DNA from 3 places in the Mesobacillus sp. QJM3NY_10 genome. Region 2 is predicted to be linked to each of the others. Evidence: riboswitches for the same ligand, from Rfam matches in the RefSeq annotation. Region 2 holds a riboswitch; each other region holds the start of a gene.
What was found. Region 2 has a riboswitch for thiamine pyrophosphate ahead of AC0VX7_RS14350 (YkoF family thiamine/hydroxymethylpyrimidine-binding protein). Riboswitches for the same ligand answer to the same signal wherever they lie in the genome.
Positions count from the first base shown of each region.

Region 1: it holds a riboswitch for thiamine pyrophosphate, as region 2 does, so the genes downstream of both, tenA (thiaminase II) here and AC0VX7_RS14350 (YkoF family thiamine/hydroxymethylpyrimidine-binding protein) in region 2, are expected to answer to the same signal.
Region 3: it holds a riboswitch for thiamine pyrophosphate, as region 2 does, so the genes downstream of both, thiT (energy-coupled thiamine transporter ThiT) here and AC0VX7_RS14350 (YkoF family thiamine/hydroxymethylpyrimidine-binding protein) in region 2, are expected to answer to the same signal.

Region 1 covers NZ_CM149675.1:2,398,919-2,404,240, forward strand. Annotated here, with positions in the region: gene AC0VX7_RS12125 (DUF2935 domain-containing protein) at 12-824, shown strand; gene tenA (thiaminase II) at 883-1,554, opposite strand; TPP riboswitch at 1,634-1,744, opposite strand; gene AC0VX7_RS12135 (hypothetical protein) at 1,909-2,124, shown strand; gene qoxD (cytochrome aa3 quinol oxidase subunit IV) at 3,068-3,367, opposite strand; gene qoxC (cytochrome aa3 quinol oxidase subunit III) at 3,369-3,974, opposite strand; gene qoxB (cytochrome aa3 quinol oxidase subunit I) at 3,964-5,322, opposite strand, start outside.
Region 2 covers NZ_CM149675.1:2,852,298-2,857,619, reverse strand. Annotated here, with positions in the region: gene AC0VX7_RS14370 (c-type cytochrome) at 1-397, shown strand, start outside; gene AC0VX7_RS14365 (energy-coupling factor transporter transmembrane component T family protein) at 443-1,222, opposite strand; gene AC0VX7_RS14360 (ABC transporter ATP-binding protein) at 1,209-2,885, opposite strand; gene AC0VX7_RS14355 (ECF transporter S component) at 2,869-3,465, opposite strand; gene AC0VX7_RS14350 (YkoF family thiamine/hydroxymethylpyrimidine-binding protein) at 3,465-4,067, opposite strand; TPP riboswitch at 4,173-4,271, opposite strand; gene AC0VX7_RS14345 (hypothetical protein) at 4,349-4,597, opposite strand; gene AC0VX7_RS14340 (hypothetical protein) at 4,841-5,029, shown strand; gene AC0VX7_RS14335 (hypothetical protein) at 5,290-5,322, shown strand, end outside.
Region 3 covers NZ_CM149675.1:1,214,189-1,219,510, reverse strand. Annotated here, with positions in the region: gene feoB (ferrous iron transport protein B) at 1-1,669, opposite strand, end outside; gene AC0VX7_RS06130 (FeoA family protein) at 1,669-1,893, opposite strand; gene thiT (energy-coupled thiamine transporter ThiT) at 2,179-2,775, opposite strand; TPP riboswitch at 2,885-2,991, opposite strand; gene AC0VX7_RS06120 (histidine kinase N-terminal domain-containing protein) at 3,250-4,380, shown strand; gene AC0VX7_RS06115 (dicarboxylate/amino acid:cation symporter) at 4,458-5,322, opposite strand, start outside.

The DNA.
Region 1 (5,322 bases), 450 kb from region 2:
GGGGGAAAGAGATGATTTCTCTTTGGGATGAACATTCATTTTGGCTGGAAATGCTTCAGGATCACGCCTATTTTGTCAGGGATGGTTTGTCAGTGAGTGAAAAGGAGTACGTAAAAATCGCCCAGCAATTCATCGGTTTATATGATGACCTTTTAGCTAATTTGCAGTCAATACCGCGGCAAGCTGGCCACCAGGACGGTCAAATGATCGATTTTTCAAGAAAAGTTTGGAAGGTTGCTAAAAACTATTATGATTTTGAAGGTACACTGCAATCATTGAGGATAGATAACAAAGTAAACCTGAGCCTGTCCCCAACCTATTTAAACGGTACCCTGAGTGAAAACCAGGAATATTTACGGATATTGAGCTATCTAGTACAGGGGCAGGAACCAGTACGGTTGTCAGCGACCCAGGTTATGGACCTCTGGCTTGAAGATCAACTCGGTCACGCGGTGCTTTTTGAAAATCTGCTTGACCCGATTGAAGTAGGAGCCAACACAGCAGCGCAAGAATTCAAACGGAGATTCCAGCTATTTATTGTCCAAAATCATCATTTGAAAAATTATTTACGGGTAAAACAGCCAGGCTTTGCCCGCCAGCAGGAATTCATTTATGAAGTAGGAAAGACGACACTGGAAATGAATCAGTTCATTAAAAATATGGTCGAGAAGTACAAAGAAGATACGATTTTGAATAAGACCAACCTCCGCTTCCTAGAGCATCACTTTCCAGAAACATGCTACTTCCTCGCTAATTTAAGTTACTATGAACCTAGGTTGCAGGCTTTAGTAGGAAATTGCTCTTTGTCTAAGCCGTCTTTTTAGTAAAAAAATAATGGATTAAAACAACGGGCAAAAACCCGTTGTTTTTAAATGTCCAACTTTATTGTGAAACAGGCCATTTTTCTTGATTGTAGGCCATGTCCCAGAACATGAATTCATACTGGCTGCTGATGATAAAATGCTGTTTCATCTTTTCTTGTTCTGATTTTGGCGCTTCCAATGCAAGTACATTTAGTCTGCTTAATTGCTCATTTACCAATTCACTGAACCATTCTCCTCCATATGCATTAATCCATTCTTGATATATTTGGACATTTGGAGTGGAGTCCTTTAGCAATTGTCCAATATCATAATAAATCCAGTAGCACGGCAGAATCGCTGCAATGATTTCAGCGAGGCTTCCAGAAGCAGCAACCCGATAAAGATGTGATGTGTAAGCATAGGCAGTGGGAGAAGGGATGAACTCATCTAATTCTTGTTTTGTTACTCTCAATTGCTTTAGGAAATTTTCGTGCAGACCAAGCTCAGCCTCATAAGTCCCCAGTGAATGTGCTGCCATTCTGGAAGTCGTGAACAAATCGGATGCTCTCGCTGCTCCAATTGCCTGTATCCTGGCAAAATGGGAAAGATAATAGGAATCCTGTAGAACATAATAGCGAAAGGACTCCAATGCTAAATTTCCATTAGCGATTCCCTTAATAAAAGGGTGGTCAAAATTTGCCTGCCATATTGGCTCTGCTTCGTGTCTTAATACTTCAGTGAATTTTGTCATTTAAAAGCTCCTCCTCATCCTTTTTAACCCAATAAAAAAACCACTTTCAAAGAAAGTGGTTGTATTGGCACAATAAAAAATGTCCCAAAGTCCACTTTCCTACGCTGGTGTAAACCAGATCAGGTTCCAAGGGTCTCAAAGTCTCACTTTAATCTCAGCCTTTAAATCAAAGGCACCCCTAGTGGTAAAATTTAGATATTTAATTCATCTTTAATCATAATAGCAAGGCTGATGTAAGAGTCAAGTGTTAATAAATTGTGAAAAAGTTTGGGGCTAATTGTGAACATTATGTGACATTTTTTATTAAATTCTGTTAATATAAAAAATACATACGAAAAAGTGGGGGAATGAGAAGTGGGAAAACTTCTTATGTACTTTTATTTAATTGTTGGTCTATATTGTCTTGTAAGCGGATTCCTCGCATTGGTATCACATGGATTCCAGCATGCTGTACTTTCACTGTTCCTTGCGGCATTTAATTTCGCCATGTTCTCTTTATTCCGGAAAGAAGGCAAGCTGCCCCGTTTACGATTGATCAAAGGACGTAAAAGCGAGATGGCAAAGATTTAATTCTGTTGTATAGGCAATCGAGGGCTGTTTTTGAACACAAGATCACCTTCGGACAAAATGAACGTAAATTAAGCGTAATTTGTCCGAAGTCGGGGCAAGTTCGGACAAATTTCAGGGCGATCAAGCGGAAATTGTCCGAAGTCGAGTCAGGTTCGGACAAAACCCCGGCCGTTCAAGCGGAAATTGTCTGAAGTAGGGTCAGGTTCGGACAAAATCCCGACCGAACAAGGGGAAATTGTCTGAAGTAGGGTCAGGTTCGGACAAAATCTCGGTCGTACAAGCGAAAATTGTCTGAAGTAGGGTCAGGTTCGGACAAAATCTCGACCGATTAAGCACAACCCGTCCGAAGTAAGGTTAGGTTCGGACAAAACCCCGACCGTACAAGCGAAAATTGTCTGAAGTAGGGTCAGGTTCGGACAAAATCTCGACCGATTAAGCGCAATCTGTCCGAAGTAGGGTTAGGTTCGGACAAAATCCCGACCGAACAAGGGGAAATTGTCTGAAGTAGGGTCAGGTTCGGACAAATTCCCGACCGAACAAGGGGAAAATTATCTGAAGTTGGGTCAGGTTCGGACAAAACCCCGGCCGTTCAAGCGGAAATTGTCCGAAGTCGGATCAAGTTCGGACAAAGCCCCGGCCGTTCAAGCGGAAATTGTCTGAAGTAGGGTCAGGTTCGGACAAAGTCCCGACCGTACAAGTGGAAATTATCTGAAGTAGGGTTAAGTTCGGACAAAATTTCGACTGTACAAGCGGAAATTGTCCGAAGTAGGGTTAGGTTCGGACGAAATCTCGACTGTACAAGCAGAAATTGTCCGAAGTAGGGTCAGGTTCGGACAAAATCTCGGCTCACCAAGCCAAAGTTGTCCAAAACAGCATTAATCACACAAAAGGAGCTCACAAAAAAACCAGGCCACCCCCTAGAGGATGCCTGGTTTCATTCATTTTAATGCGAGTGTCCTGAGGTCATAACCCAGATGGATCCTGCGACAATGACGACTGCGATAAATGCTGAGTAAATGATATTGATATTATTCGTTACTTTATCGTCGCCTTCATTGATGTGCATGAACATGTATAGCTGGATTCCGGCTTGGACTACTGCCAGTGTGCCGATGATCCACATGACTGCCTTTATTGAAAGCGAGGTCTGAAGGGCAATCCATGCTGCGCCGAATGTCAGGACGAGTGACATGAAGAATCCGATGACATGGCTGATTGGGAAGCTATTTGAATGCTTATCCATATTACATCACCAACCCTTGTAAATAAACGAATGTGAAGATGAAAATCCAAACGACATCAAGGAAGTGCCAGTACAGTCCGAAGATGAATGCTTTGCGTGCTGTAACAGGTGTCAATCCTCGCTGCAAGATCTGGATGATTAGCAGGATGGCCCAGCCAATCCCGATGGTGACGTGCAAACCGTGTGTTCCAAGAAGAACGAAGAAACTGGATAGGAACGCACTGGTCTGCATCGTCGCACCTTCGTGCACGTAGTGGATGAACTCGCGAACCTCCATGAACAGGAAGCCGCCGCCCAGCAATAATGTGAATACGAGCCACATCAGCATGCCTTTAATATTGCTGCGGCGCATTTCAAAAATCGAGATTCCCATGGTGAAACTGCTTGTCAGCAGCAGGAAAGTCTGAATCATAACATCTTTTACTATGAAGATATCCTTCTGTGTCGGTCCGCCGGCATAACGCTCACCGAGGACTCCATACACTCCAAAAAGGGTAGCGAAAAGGACAATTTCAGCTCCGAGGAAGACCCAGAAGCCAAGGATATTCATCCTGTTTTGTTCTGTCTGGTATTCAAGCGGCAAAGCGGCATTGACTTTAGCTGACATGGTTCTTCACTCCTTTGTTTGCGCCTTTTCTCCATTTACTTTCTGTTTCAAAGACTTCATCTTTGTGGACATGGAAGCCTTCATCGTAGTCAAATGAACGGAAGGCAAGGCCAGCGAGAATACCTAGAGCGGCAACTCCGGCAGCAATCGTCCATTCGAAAACAAGCAGGAATCCAGAAATTCCGAATACAACACCCATATAAATTGGTATCCATGTGTTGCTTGGCAAGTGGACTTCTTCAATTTCATCTTCAGAAAGTGGCTGAAGTTGATTGTTCTTTTTCATGTGCCAAAATGCATCAAGCTTTGTAACCTCAGGGAGGGAAGCAAAGTTATAATGCTGTACTGGTGTTGCTGTTGCCCACTCAAGCGTTCTTGCATCCCATGGGTCATTGCCGATATTGCGGTCAGCATGGCGAGCGCTCCAGTAAATGTTGTAAACCAATGCCGCGAAGCCTGCCGCAAGAATCACTGAACCAACAGCAGAAATCATCATCAATGGACCAAACCCAGTTTCAGCTGAGTATGTGTACGCGCGGCGGACCGCACCGTCAAGTCCAAGGAAGAACATTGGCATGAACGTAACGTTGAACCCAACAACGAACAGCCAGAAGTGCCATTTACCGATTTTCTCATTAAGCATATAGCCGAACATTTTTGGCCACCAGAAGTAAAGACCAGCAAAGATCGGGAACACAACACCCGGAATCAATACATAGTGGAAGTGTGCCACCAGGAATAATGTGTTGTGATACTGATAGTCAGCGGCAGCCATCGCCAACATGACACCAGTAACACCGCCGATGACAAAGTTAGGAACGAACGCCAGTGCCCAAAGCATGGCTGTCGTAAACTTGATTCGGCCTTTTCTCATCGTGAACAGCCAGTTGAATACCTTCACCCCGGTCGGGATGGCGATTGCCATCGTCGTGATCGAGAAGAATGAATTCACTCCTGCGCTGTTCCCCATTGTGAAAAAGTGGTGAACCCAAACGAGCATACTCAATACTGAGATCATCACAATCGAGATGACCATGGATTTATAACCGTAAAGGGTTTTACGGGCAAAAGTCGAGATAATATCTGACAGCATACCGAACGCTGGCAGAACGACGATATACACTTCAGGATGTCCCCATAACCAGAACAGGTTCGCCCAGAGCATATCCATACCGCCGCCGGAGATCGTAAAGAAGTGAGTACCGAACGTGCGGTCAAATGTCATCAATGCCAGCGCTACTGTGAAAATAGGGAAGCTGGCTACAATGATGATCGATGTGATGAAAGATGTCCATGTGAACATCGGCATCTTCATCAAGGTCATGCCTTTGGTTCTCATTTTTAACAC
Region 2 (5,322 bases):
GCAATACCCTGTTCCTAGCATTGAGGACGGAGAAAAGCTTTACGCACAATCATGTGCAAGCTGCCATGCTGCTGATGGATCTGGTACTGGAACAAACACAGGACCTGCTGTTTGGGGAGAAAACTCTTTCAACGACGGTGCAGGTATGTCGAGAATGACAAAGATGGCGGGATACGTGCAGAAGAACATGCCAAAAGGGCAAGGTGGAACTTTATCTGACCAGCAAGCAATCGACTTGGCTGCATTTATCCTTTCACATGACAGACCAGAATTCGAAGGACATGAGGGAGACTGGCCGAAAGGCGGGAGACCGGCAGACATCATGGATAAGGAAAAACGTGAACAAGTCAAAAACGGTACAATCGATTGGGAAGCAATTCTCTCGGTAAAAAATTAAGTCTAGCAGAAACCCAGCACCTGCATTTGAAGGTGCTGGGTTTTATTATAGTTCGCCTTTATACAATGTCAGGTAACCAAGCTTGTGTGAGGTGAAAGCACTTACAAGAACTATGCAGATCAGTAAACATAACAGCAGCCAATCCCTTTTAGAAACGGCGATTTCCTTATAAAATTCTCGGTTTCTATCTCCTGTGAAACCTTTTGACTCCATCGCAATAGCTGTTCTTTCTGCTTTTCTGATTCCGCTCGCGAGTAAAGGAATGCCATACTTCTTTATTTGCTTAATTTTATCCAAGAAAGTTTCTGTTCTTCCTCCACCTCTGATTCGATGGGCACTCCTGATTATCTCAAATTCATCTTTTATCAAAGGAAGAAATTGATATCCCGCCATGATGGAATAAGCAATCTTCGGAGATAGCCTGCATTGCTGCATCAAGCTAAGCAAAAAGTTAATCGGATTTGTCGTAAGGGCAAATAAAAGCGAAAGGGAAGCGAAACTCAGCACTCTTAATCCAAGCGATATACTTCTTTGGAATCCTTCTGCAGTGATGGTGATGAACCACCATTCCCAGATGATGCTGTCTCCCGGATCTACTCTCGGAAACAAAAGTGATGACCAGACATAGACAATCGCCATGAAGAGAAAAGGAGAAAATAACAGAATCCACTTCCTAAAACTAATTTTCCCCAAAATAAATGTAATCGCTATGGTCAAAACGAAACTTAGCAAAGGTGTGACCGGATCGAAAAATATCGAGAGCAGCAAGATGCTGACAAGAATGCCCAGGGCTTTAATGCTCGGATTCATCTCATTTAACAGCATATCTTCCCTCCACATGCATTTCTAATTCCCTGAGGAAAGGTAGTCTTAGATTAGCTCTAGCCAAAATTTCAGGTTGATTCCAAAGTTTGCCTGGAGACTCGTAAAATATCATTTTTCCTTTTTCGAGTACCAAAACTTTATCTGCATAACGATCAATTATATCCATATCATGGGTAATCATGATGATGCTCCCTGTCTCGGGTACAGACTTTACAGCAAAGTCGATGATTTCCTTTGAAGTGATCGCATCCTGGCCAAAGGTTGGTTCATCCATAATCAGCACCTCCTGGCCATTGACCAGCATGACTGCCACACTCAGTCTTCTTTTTTGGCCCTGGCTCAATGAGAAGGGATGACTGTAAACCTGGTCAGCCATACGAAGGGTTTTTAAAATTTCTTTACTCTTATATACTTGCGTCCTTTTCTCTTTCGCTTGAAGGCTGTAATTTATTTCTTCGATAACAGAATCAGTAATAAATTGGTGCTCAGGATTCTGGAATACATAACCGAGCGTTTTCCACTTTTGTTCCTCATGCCAATCTTCTAAAGAGTGGCCATACAATTTTATTTCGCCTCGTGATGGGATCAAACCGGACAAACATTTGGAGAAAGTTGTCTTCCCGGATCCGTTTGCCCCAGCTATTGCAATGAATTCCCCAGCATTAAGTGATAAAGAAATATCCTGGATTATCAACTGATTGTCTCTCGAATAGCTGACATCCTCCACTTCGAAAATGGAAGGAGAGGGGTTCACCATTTGCTTGCGGACGTTAGTTGATAAAAATTCAATTGTACGCCCTATATCTTTACTATTTTCAATAATTTCATTGATTGTCATTGGCAGGGAAGAGTTCTTTAACAAACCGGCGTCCCGCAGTTTTAATCCTGCGTCAATTGTGCAGGGGAGCCATATGCCTTCACTTGCGAGTTCTTTGGCAAATTCTGCAAAGCAAACGTTTGGCGGACCATTAAAAAACAATTCACCCTCAGAATTCAAAATGATGCACCGATCCACGATATCGAGCCAATTATCTAGATTATGCTCGATAATGAGAATGCTGAAGGAATGGGTATGCTTTAATCTTTTTAAAGTCTGGACTAATTCAAACCCGGAAGCGGGGTCTAGATTAGCGGTGGGTTCATCAAGGATCAATAATTCAGGTTCCATTGCAAGTGCACAGGCAATCGCCAGCTTTTGCTTTTGCCCTCCAGAGAGAGTGTGGATCAGCCTGTGTTTGAAGGGCAGCATGTCTACTAAATCAAGGACATAATCTATTCTTTCACCCATTCTTAATCTGGGAAACTGAATATTTTCTAATACGAAAGCCACTTCTTCCTCGGCAGTCAGCATACAAAATTGCGAATCTGGATCCTGCATGACCAATCCGATTTTTCGGTTTACTTCTCCTGGCTCAAAGGAGGATAAAGCGCGCCCTCTATAATTAATATAGCCTTTCATGATTCCATCAACAGAAGATGGATAAAGATTATTCAGACAGTATGCAAGTGTGCTTTTACCTGAACCACTTGGTCCCAGAACAAGGAGATTCTCATTTTCATTTATTTTAAAAGTGATGTTTTTTAAGACAGGATCCTGGTCAGGATCAAACCTGAAAGTTAAGATTGACACTTCAAAAAATGGATGGCTAGGCTGAGATATCATCGTTCTGCTTTGCCTTTCTGGCTTCCTTTCCAAGCGGGAAGCTATTCAACGCTCCAGTTTTAGCGAGGCTGTCACTTATGTATTTACCTAGTAGGCCGGCTAAGATTGCTCCGCTTGCAAGCCTGACGAAAAACATTGCAGTTACATAACCAGGTGAGAGTGCAGCGAATCCTCCTAAAAAGTAACCCCATATGAAACTGGTAATTGAAGAACCCATTCCTGCGGCTACCAGCACCCAAGTTGAATAGTTCTTCCATTTGGTTGCCGCAAAAGCAGCTTCTGCACCTAGTCCCTGAATAATGCCAGCAAGGATTAGGCGTGGCCCCACAGCATTGCCAAGCATGACCTCGATTGTCGCCGCAATCGTTTCTGATAACACCGCTGCTCCAGGCTTCCTGATGATGTATGCAGCTATGATGGAAACGATGAACCAGATGCCGAATATCAAATCATAGCCAATAAGGCCGAACATACCAACAAGCACATTGCCGATTTGTAAGAATAGGAGGTAGATGACCCCAAAAACGACTGCCAGGACAGATAGGACAACAACCTCACGAAGTTTCCAGTTTGCGAGCATTATTGATCCTCCTTGCGAGAAGGGCTATTGGCTGACATGGTCACCGTCATGACAATGTGTGAAGAATCACTGTTCCGGGCACCTTCAAACGCACCTTCCAATGCGGCAAAAACCTTATTGGTCTCGCCGTCTAATCTTGAGGCATAATGAACTCCTCCGCTAAAGACACCATCCTGTTCTACCGTCTTTATTTGGTTCATAATTACATCCATATATCCTGGAAAGCCTAACGGATAGAGAGCGAACTGGGTTGCGACCTCCTGGTTGATTTTTTGTGAAAGCTCATCATTCAATAAAATTGAATCTTCCGCCATGTAAGCATCACCGGAACTATCACCAGGACATCCATTTGAGAACGTAGCATTAAGGACCACGTGGTCTCCACCCTTTGATGCATTTAAGAAGATTGCTTTAATCACGTCAAAAACATGTTCAGAACGACCTCGCACACAAGTGCTGACATCATCCGTCTTCATCCAAACCTTTGTTGTATCAACTTCCTTCAGTGCAGAGAGGATAATATCCACGAACTTGTCTGACATTGGGTAAATGGAAAACCTCGCACCTGTAATCTCGCTAGTACCACAGTGAATTTCTTTCATTACGTTACATCTCCTTTTGTTCATTGGTTGGAAAACAAAAAAACTGCATCCAGCGGGGTGGATGCAGTTGAATTCTATCGTTAGAATAAAAAAGTGATATAACGAAGAGCTTCACCTGCACTTCCCCACGCTGGTATTATCCAGATCGGGTAATAAGGGTCAGAACAAAGTTCTTCTCAGCCTAAAGCTCCCCTAGTGCAAAAAACTATGCAGTTGTTGTTTCCAAAATCATCTTAATGTAAATAGTCGGAATTGTAAATGCCCTAATTTAAAAAAATGAATCATTCGATATCACTCCGGAAAAATTTTCTCTCGCAGTAGCTTTCCAGGGTGCCGAGCTCCTTATTCAACAGCCACTCCATTTCCTCTAACGCGGTTTTCGAGACAACAGGGTCACCAAAGGACCAATTCACAGTATATACGAAGTAGTAATCTTTGATTTGCCGGAATATGGCGATCGAATTGGGAAAAACGTCAAATTGCGCTTTTATATTATATCTCTTTGTGTAAGACCATTTTATAAGCTTCATATAAAATCTCCATTTATTTCAATAAACTTTTAGAGGGTACGACTCAGATATTAATTACCCTTTAAGACTGGGGGAGAAACGAATCTCAATCCAACATAGTGTTGCAAGATGACGGAATATGTTAAGATAGAGAACGTTGCAGCAGAGTTAGCGACATATATCTACATAATATCAAACTGCTAGCAATATGATAGATTTTTGTTTTTATATAGAAGTGGAAGTATTTGGAAGGAAGTCGAATCCATGAATGAAACCCAGAGAATTCAATTGAACGTTAGAGTCTCCAAGGATACATCTGACAAGCTTGATGAAATTTTAGAATACTATCAGGAAAATACGAAAGTCGGCAGAGTATACAAAGGCGATGTATTAACAGATATTATTGAAAAATCATATGAGATCATGCAAAAGCAAAAGAAGTTGAACAGATAAAGCTTTTTTGGCACAAATTGTTTCTTTTTGAACATATACCAAGTCCAACATTATAAAGCTTTTCCCAGGAGACTTCTGAACAAGAATTGTAATAATTAGTTGAGAACTCAACAAAGTTTACCAAAAGAGCAATAGATAAAAAGTACTATGCCAAATTGTCAATTTGAAAATGTGGCAAATTAGTGACAAAATAGTTGCGGTAATCAATAATTAGTCGTATTATTTAAATAATCTGATAATACGATAAGGTGGTTATTGATATGATGCGTATGGCAATTGCAGGTGTAGCCGGC
Region 3 (5,322 bases), 1.6 Mb from region 2:
ATGGAGCGAATATACCTCCAAGTAGAGCTAAATAGCTGTCATCCATGCTGACATTCACGCCTTCCGGACCAGCGTAGGCAAGCAGCCAGATCAGGACGGAGCCGGCAAAAATGAAGGTTCCCGCCTTCTTTACGAATCCCTTTCCCTTATCCCATGTGCTTCTCCAAAGGGCTCTTGCCTGTGGCAGCCTGTATGGCGGAAGCTCAATGACGAATACCGAAGTTTCACCCTTCAAAAGAGTCTTCGAGAATCCTTTGGCCAGAATAAGTGCAATCACTACTCCTAATATATACAAACTCAAGACGACAGCTGCTTTCTGTTCTACAAAAAATGCTCCGACAAACAAGGCGTATACAGGCAATCGGGCTGAACATGACATAAGAGGCGTCAACAGGATGGTCATCAGCCTTTCCTTTGGCGTCTCAATCGTCCTTGCTGCCATAATGCCTGGTACGTTACACCCGAATCCGATCATCATCGGAATGAACGCCTTTCCGTTCAGGCCGACTGATTCCATCAGGCGGTCCATTACTAGCGCGACACGGGCCATATAACCTGAATCCTCAAGCAAGGATATGAAAAAGAACAAAATGAAGATCTGCGGCACAAAGACGAGGACTCCCCCTACCCCGGCAACGATTCCATCAAGAATAAGATCTTTGATGAATGTTGAAGCACCTGCCGCAGCCAATGCTGCTGTAATCCCCGATGTTAATGGCCCGGACAAATATGAATCCAATGCGTCTGACAGCGGGAAGCCAAGCCAGTCAAAGGTAAGCATGAACATGATATACATAAGGACTAGAAAAATCGGGATTCCGAGAAATTTATTCGTTACGACCATGTCAACCTTCTCAGTCAGAGGAACCTTTTTATTATCCTGTTTTGTGGTAGCAGCAGATACTATTTTATCTATCGCTTCACTTCGCTTCCGGTGGATTACCTGGTCAAGCGCTTGTTTGCTGTCTGCATTTTGTTGTTGGTCAACAGTAACTGAGTTGATTAATTTTTCAATTTCATCAATCGGCAAAATTGTTGCCAAATAATTTTTTACATAAAGGTTGCCTTCAAACAGTTGAAGAGCAAGCCAGCGAACGGGGTGCTGTATCTTCCCAGTCAGCTTGTTCTCAAGCTCCAGGATTCCAGCTTCAATCGCTTTTCCATAATAAACGAGATTGTTCCTCCCTGTTCCGACAGCTCCAGCAGTCACCAGCTCTGCAAGCTCGTTACACCCCTTGCCTGTCCTGGCAACAACAGGGGCTACATTAACTCCCAGTGATTCAGACAGTTTGGCAATATCAATTTGTACCCCCCTGTTTTTCGCCACATCCAGCATGTTTAAGCCAATTATGACCGGTGCACCGTATTCCAATAGCTGCAATGTAAGGTGAAGATTGCGCCTTAACTGAGAAGCATCCAGGATATTCAGAAGCTTTTCAAATGGTTCATTCAGGAAGAAATTTGTAACGACACCCTCATCTTTAGAAAGGGGATTGAGAGTATAAACTCCGGGAAGGTCAATAAGCTGATCCTTTCCATTTTTAAAAAGGCCTACTTTCTTTTCGACCGTTACACCGCTCCAGTTGCCTACATATTCATAGGAACCTGTTAAGTTATTAAACAATGAAGTTTTTCCAGTGTTGGGGTTGCCTATGAGCGCAATATTCATCATACCCGCTCCACTTCAATCCTAAGTGCTTCTTTGCGGCGGATGCCGATGCATTGCCCGCATGATTCAACCATGACAGGGCCTCCAAAAGGCAGGATACATTTTACGCACACTTCAGAGCCTTCCGCTATTCCCAAATCAAGCAATCTTCTTCTGACAAATTTATCTGCACTAGAAATATTCATGATCCGGCCTTTTTCACCAGTCTTTAATTTTCCCAGCATAGCCATCACCTTTTTCAAATTTTTGTTAGTTTTTAAGAGGATTTATGTTGATCTTCACTTTTTACACCTGTTTTTTCTAAATGAGAATGATTATCTTTATTTAACCAGTTTAGCTCGACTTCCACTGTGACTTATGTCACTATACCTCAGCTGCACACGTGGATTTTATGCAAACTCCATATAATTGACAATATTTTCACCAGTAATCACTTCATCCATATTATATACCCATTAGGGTATTAAAAGAATATAAAAATAGGAGAGCTGTTTCAGCTCTCCTTCACATCATATTTTATTGCTAACTTGTGTGGATTGGACCATTCTTGACGGTGCGTAGCTGATGACAAGAATGACGATTATCGCACTTAAAATCATGCTTGGGAGCATGTAGGTGCCATTATATAGAAAAGAATATAAGGCAACAGGCTGACCTGGAGGCGCATAGCTTCCGAAGAATACCCAGCCTGAAATAAAATGGGTAATGAATCGCAGGGCACTGCCGATAAAAGTTCCGGCAATGACAAAGGCAATCCATTTTATCCTGTTGCCTTTCTGCATGCTTTCTTTTACCTGAGCTGCAAATAATCCGGCCGTTCCCACCAAAGCAAACGCAACAAGATAATCAAGAATTCCTTGTATCGGATGGTAGATTTGCGACATTCCGAGTATGGCCTGCAGTAGCCCAAACAGGAAGCCCGTAAGGATTCCGCCCTTTACTCCCCAACGAAATGCCATCAGGAATACAGGTACCATCGCGATCGATACTGAACCGCCCTGGGGCCAGATTCTTGAAAATAAAAATCCTGAAAATAAATCAAGCAAATAAGCCAGTGCGGAAAATACGGCAATTTCCACTAAAAAGAGAGTCTGTTTTTGTTTCATCTTTTGTTCCTCCTTCTTTTTAGAATGAGGTCCGTTTCTGACACGCCTTTTCTGCTTCAGAAACAAAAAAAGCAATCGTGGGGATCGATATAGGATTCCCAAGATTGCTTTCCTATCGCATCCACATTCCTTCGCTAGCATTAACTAACAGGTTCAAAGGGTAAGAACTCGGCCGCTCACTCTCAGCTGCTTTACGCAGCTCCCCTTGTGGTTATTATTTAATTTCTACACTATGAATATACTACGTCTACTATTCAATAACAAGTATAACCTTTCTGTAATCTCTGGTCGATCCAATAAATGTCGATGACTCAATAGACAAAACTCTCTCATTGTTGCTAAAAAAATCGGTCTTTTGTCACGATTTTAGCTATTCGACGCAATTCAGCGGATGTTCTCAATATTCGACAAAGGGATTTCATGATTTTTCTCGAATCTTTAATACCGATATGAAAAACTGGGGGACTTAATGAAATGCTGCCAATTACGGATAACCGATTGCTTAGCTTCCTGACTAGTGAAAAGGAAAAACTCATTGCCGACTGGACGGATAATATAATCGTTTCAGAAGATGATCCATATAAAGAGAAAATCAGTAAGAACGCTGAGAGAATGTATGTAATCATTCTTTCGGTATTTTCCAAGACAAGTGAAGAATTGGAAGAACACATCCAAAAGCTTGCTTTTATGGTAGGAGAAGAACGAGTTCGCGCTGACATTAACATTGGAGATTTTGTCTATAATGTCAACTCGGGACGATCAGTTCTATACAAGCACCTTCACAAAATGAATATGGAATGGGAGGAAATGCAGGAGGCGATCAATCGGATCAATTATTGTTTTGATACCTTCTTGTATTACGCTGTATCCTATTACAATGAACAGAAAAACAAGGTCATCGAAGAGAAGAATCAGTTCATCGATTCAACACATAAGGACAGACTGACATTGCTTGGCCAAATGACATCAAGCTTCATCCATGAATTCCGCAACCCGTTAACTTCCATCCAGGGCTTCATTCAGCTATTAAAATCCGAACATGAAGATATGAAGTATCTCGATATCATCTCCAGCGAGCTGGAGCAATTGAATTTCCGGATTTCGCAATTCCTACTTTTATCAAAAAAAGAGCTGATTGGTAAAGAGAAGACCCTTTTCTCATTGAATAGAATGATTGAGGAAGTATTGAATTTCCTATATCCCAGCATCCTTGACACAAAGGTCCGGATTATCAAGGAAGTGGCAGACGATATGGAATTGTACGGCTATGCTGATGAAATCAGGCAGGTCCTCATCAATATCATCTTTAATGCCATTGATGTATTGAGCCAGTACCGTGACGATCCACAGATTGAAATAAAAGGATTTTTCGTGAATGATACCCATATCAAAATTGAGATTTCAAATAATGGGCCAATCATTCCAGACCAGTTACTAAAAACCATTTTCGAACCATTCGTCACAACCAAAACACTTGGAACCGGACTCGGTTTGTTCGTCTGCCGGGAAATCATCGAAAAGCATAAAGGAATTCTCGCCTGTTCATCGGAACCGGACAAGACGTCCTTCATCATGCTGCTGCCTTTGACAAGAGTAGAAAACTAGCAATATTAAAACTTGGCTTTAGCAGACCCTGTTGATCACAAAGAGACCCCGCCGTAAATGGCAGGGTCTCTTCTCCTTTATTCAGAGTATTCAAGTGAGCGGTTGTCCGCCACATTTTTCACTTTGCTTTTCTCCGGTCGTAATGCATGCTTTTTCTCAGATTCAGAGACAATGACCGCGCAAGCTGCATCGCCAGTAATATTGACAGCGGTACGAGCCATATCCAGCAAACGGTCGATGCCCAGTATCATTCCAATCCCTTCAACAGGCAGACCTACAGATTGGAGTACCATCGCCAGCATGATCAAACCAACGCCTGGAACACCTGCAGTTCCAATACTCGCAAGCACCGCAGTCAGGACAACCGTAAGAAGCTCGACCATTGTGAGATCGACACCGTACACCTGTGCAATGAAGACAGTAGCCACCCCCTGCATAATTGCCGTTCCGTCCATATTGATCGTTGCTCCAAGAGGCTGAACAAAGCTACTGACAGATTCAGGGACACGAAGGTTCTTCTGTGCTGTTTCCATTGATACCGGAAGTGTAGCATTACTGCTCGATGTACTGAAGGCTACCCCCATCGCCGGGGAGAATTGCTTAAAGAACCAGAATGGGTTTTTCTTTCCAAGGAAATATACCCCTGACCCATAAGTAATGAACGCATGGACAACTAGAGCCAGAACAACGACAATCATGTATATTCCCATCGCCTTGATGGCGTCGATTCCCTGGCTTCCGATCGCCGTTGCGATTAAACCAAAAGTTCCGTACGGAGCAAACTTCATGACAAGGCCTACCAGATACATCATGATCTCATTTCCTTGTTCAATCAGATTCAAAATTCCTCTTGTTTTGTTACCAAGTGCTGTTAAAGCAATACCAATGAATAGCGCAAACACGATAATTTGCAGCATATTGCCAGTTGTCAGTGCTTCAAAC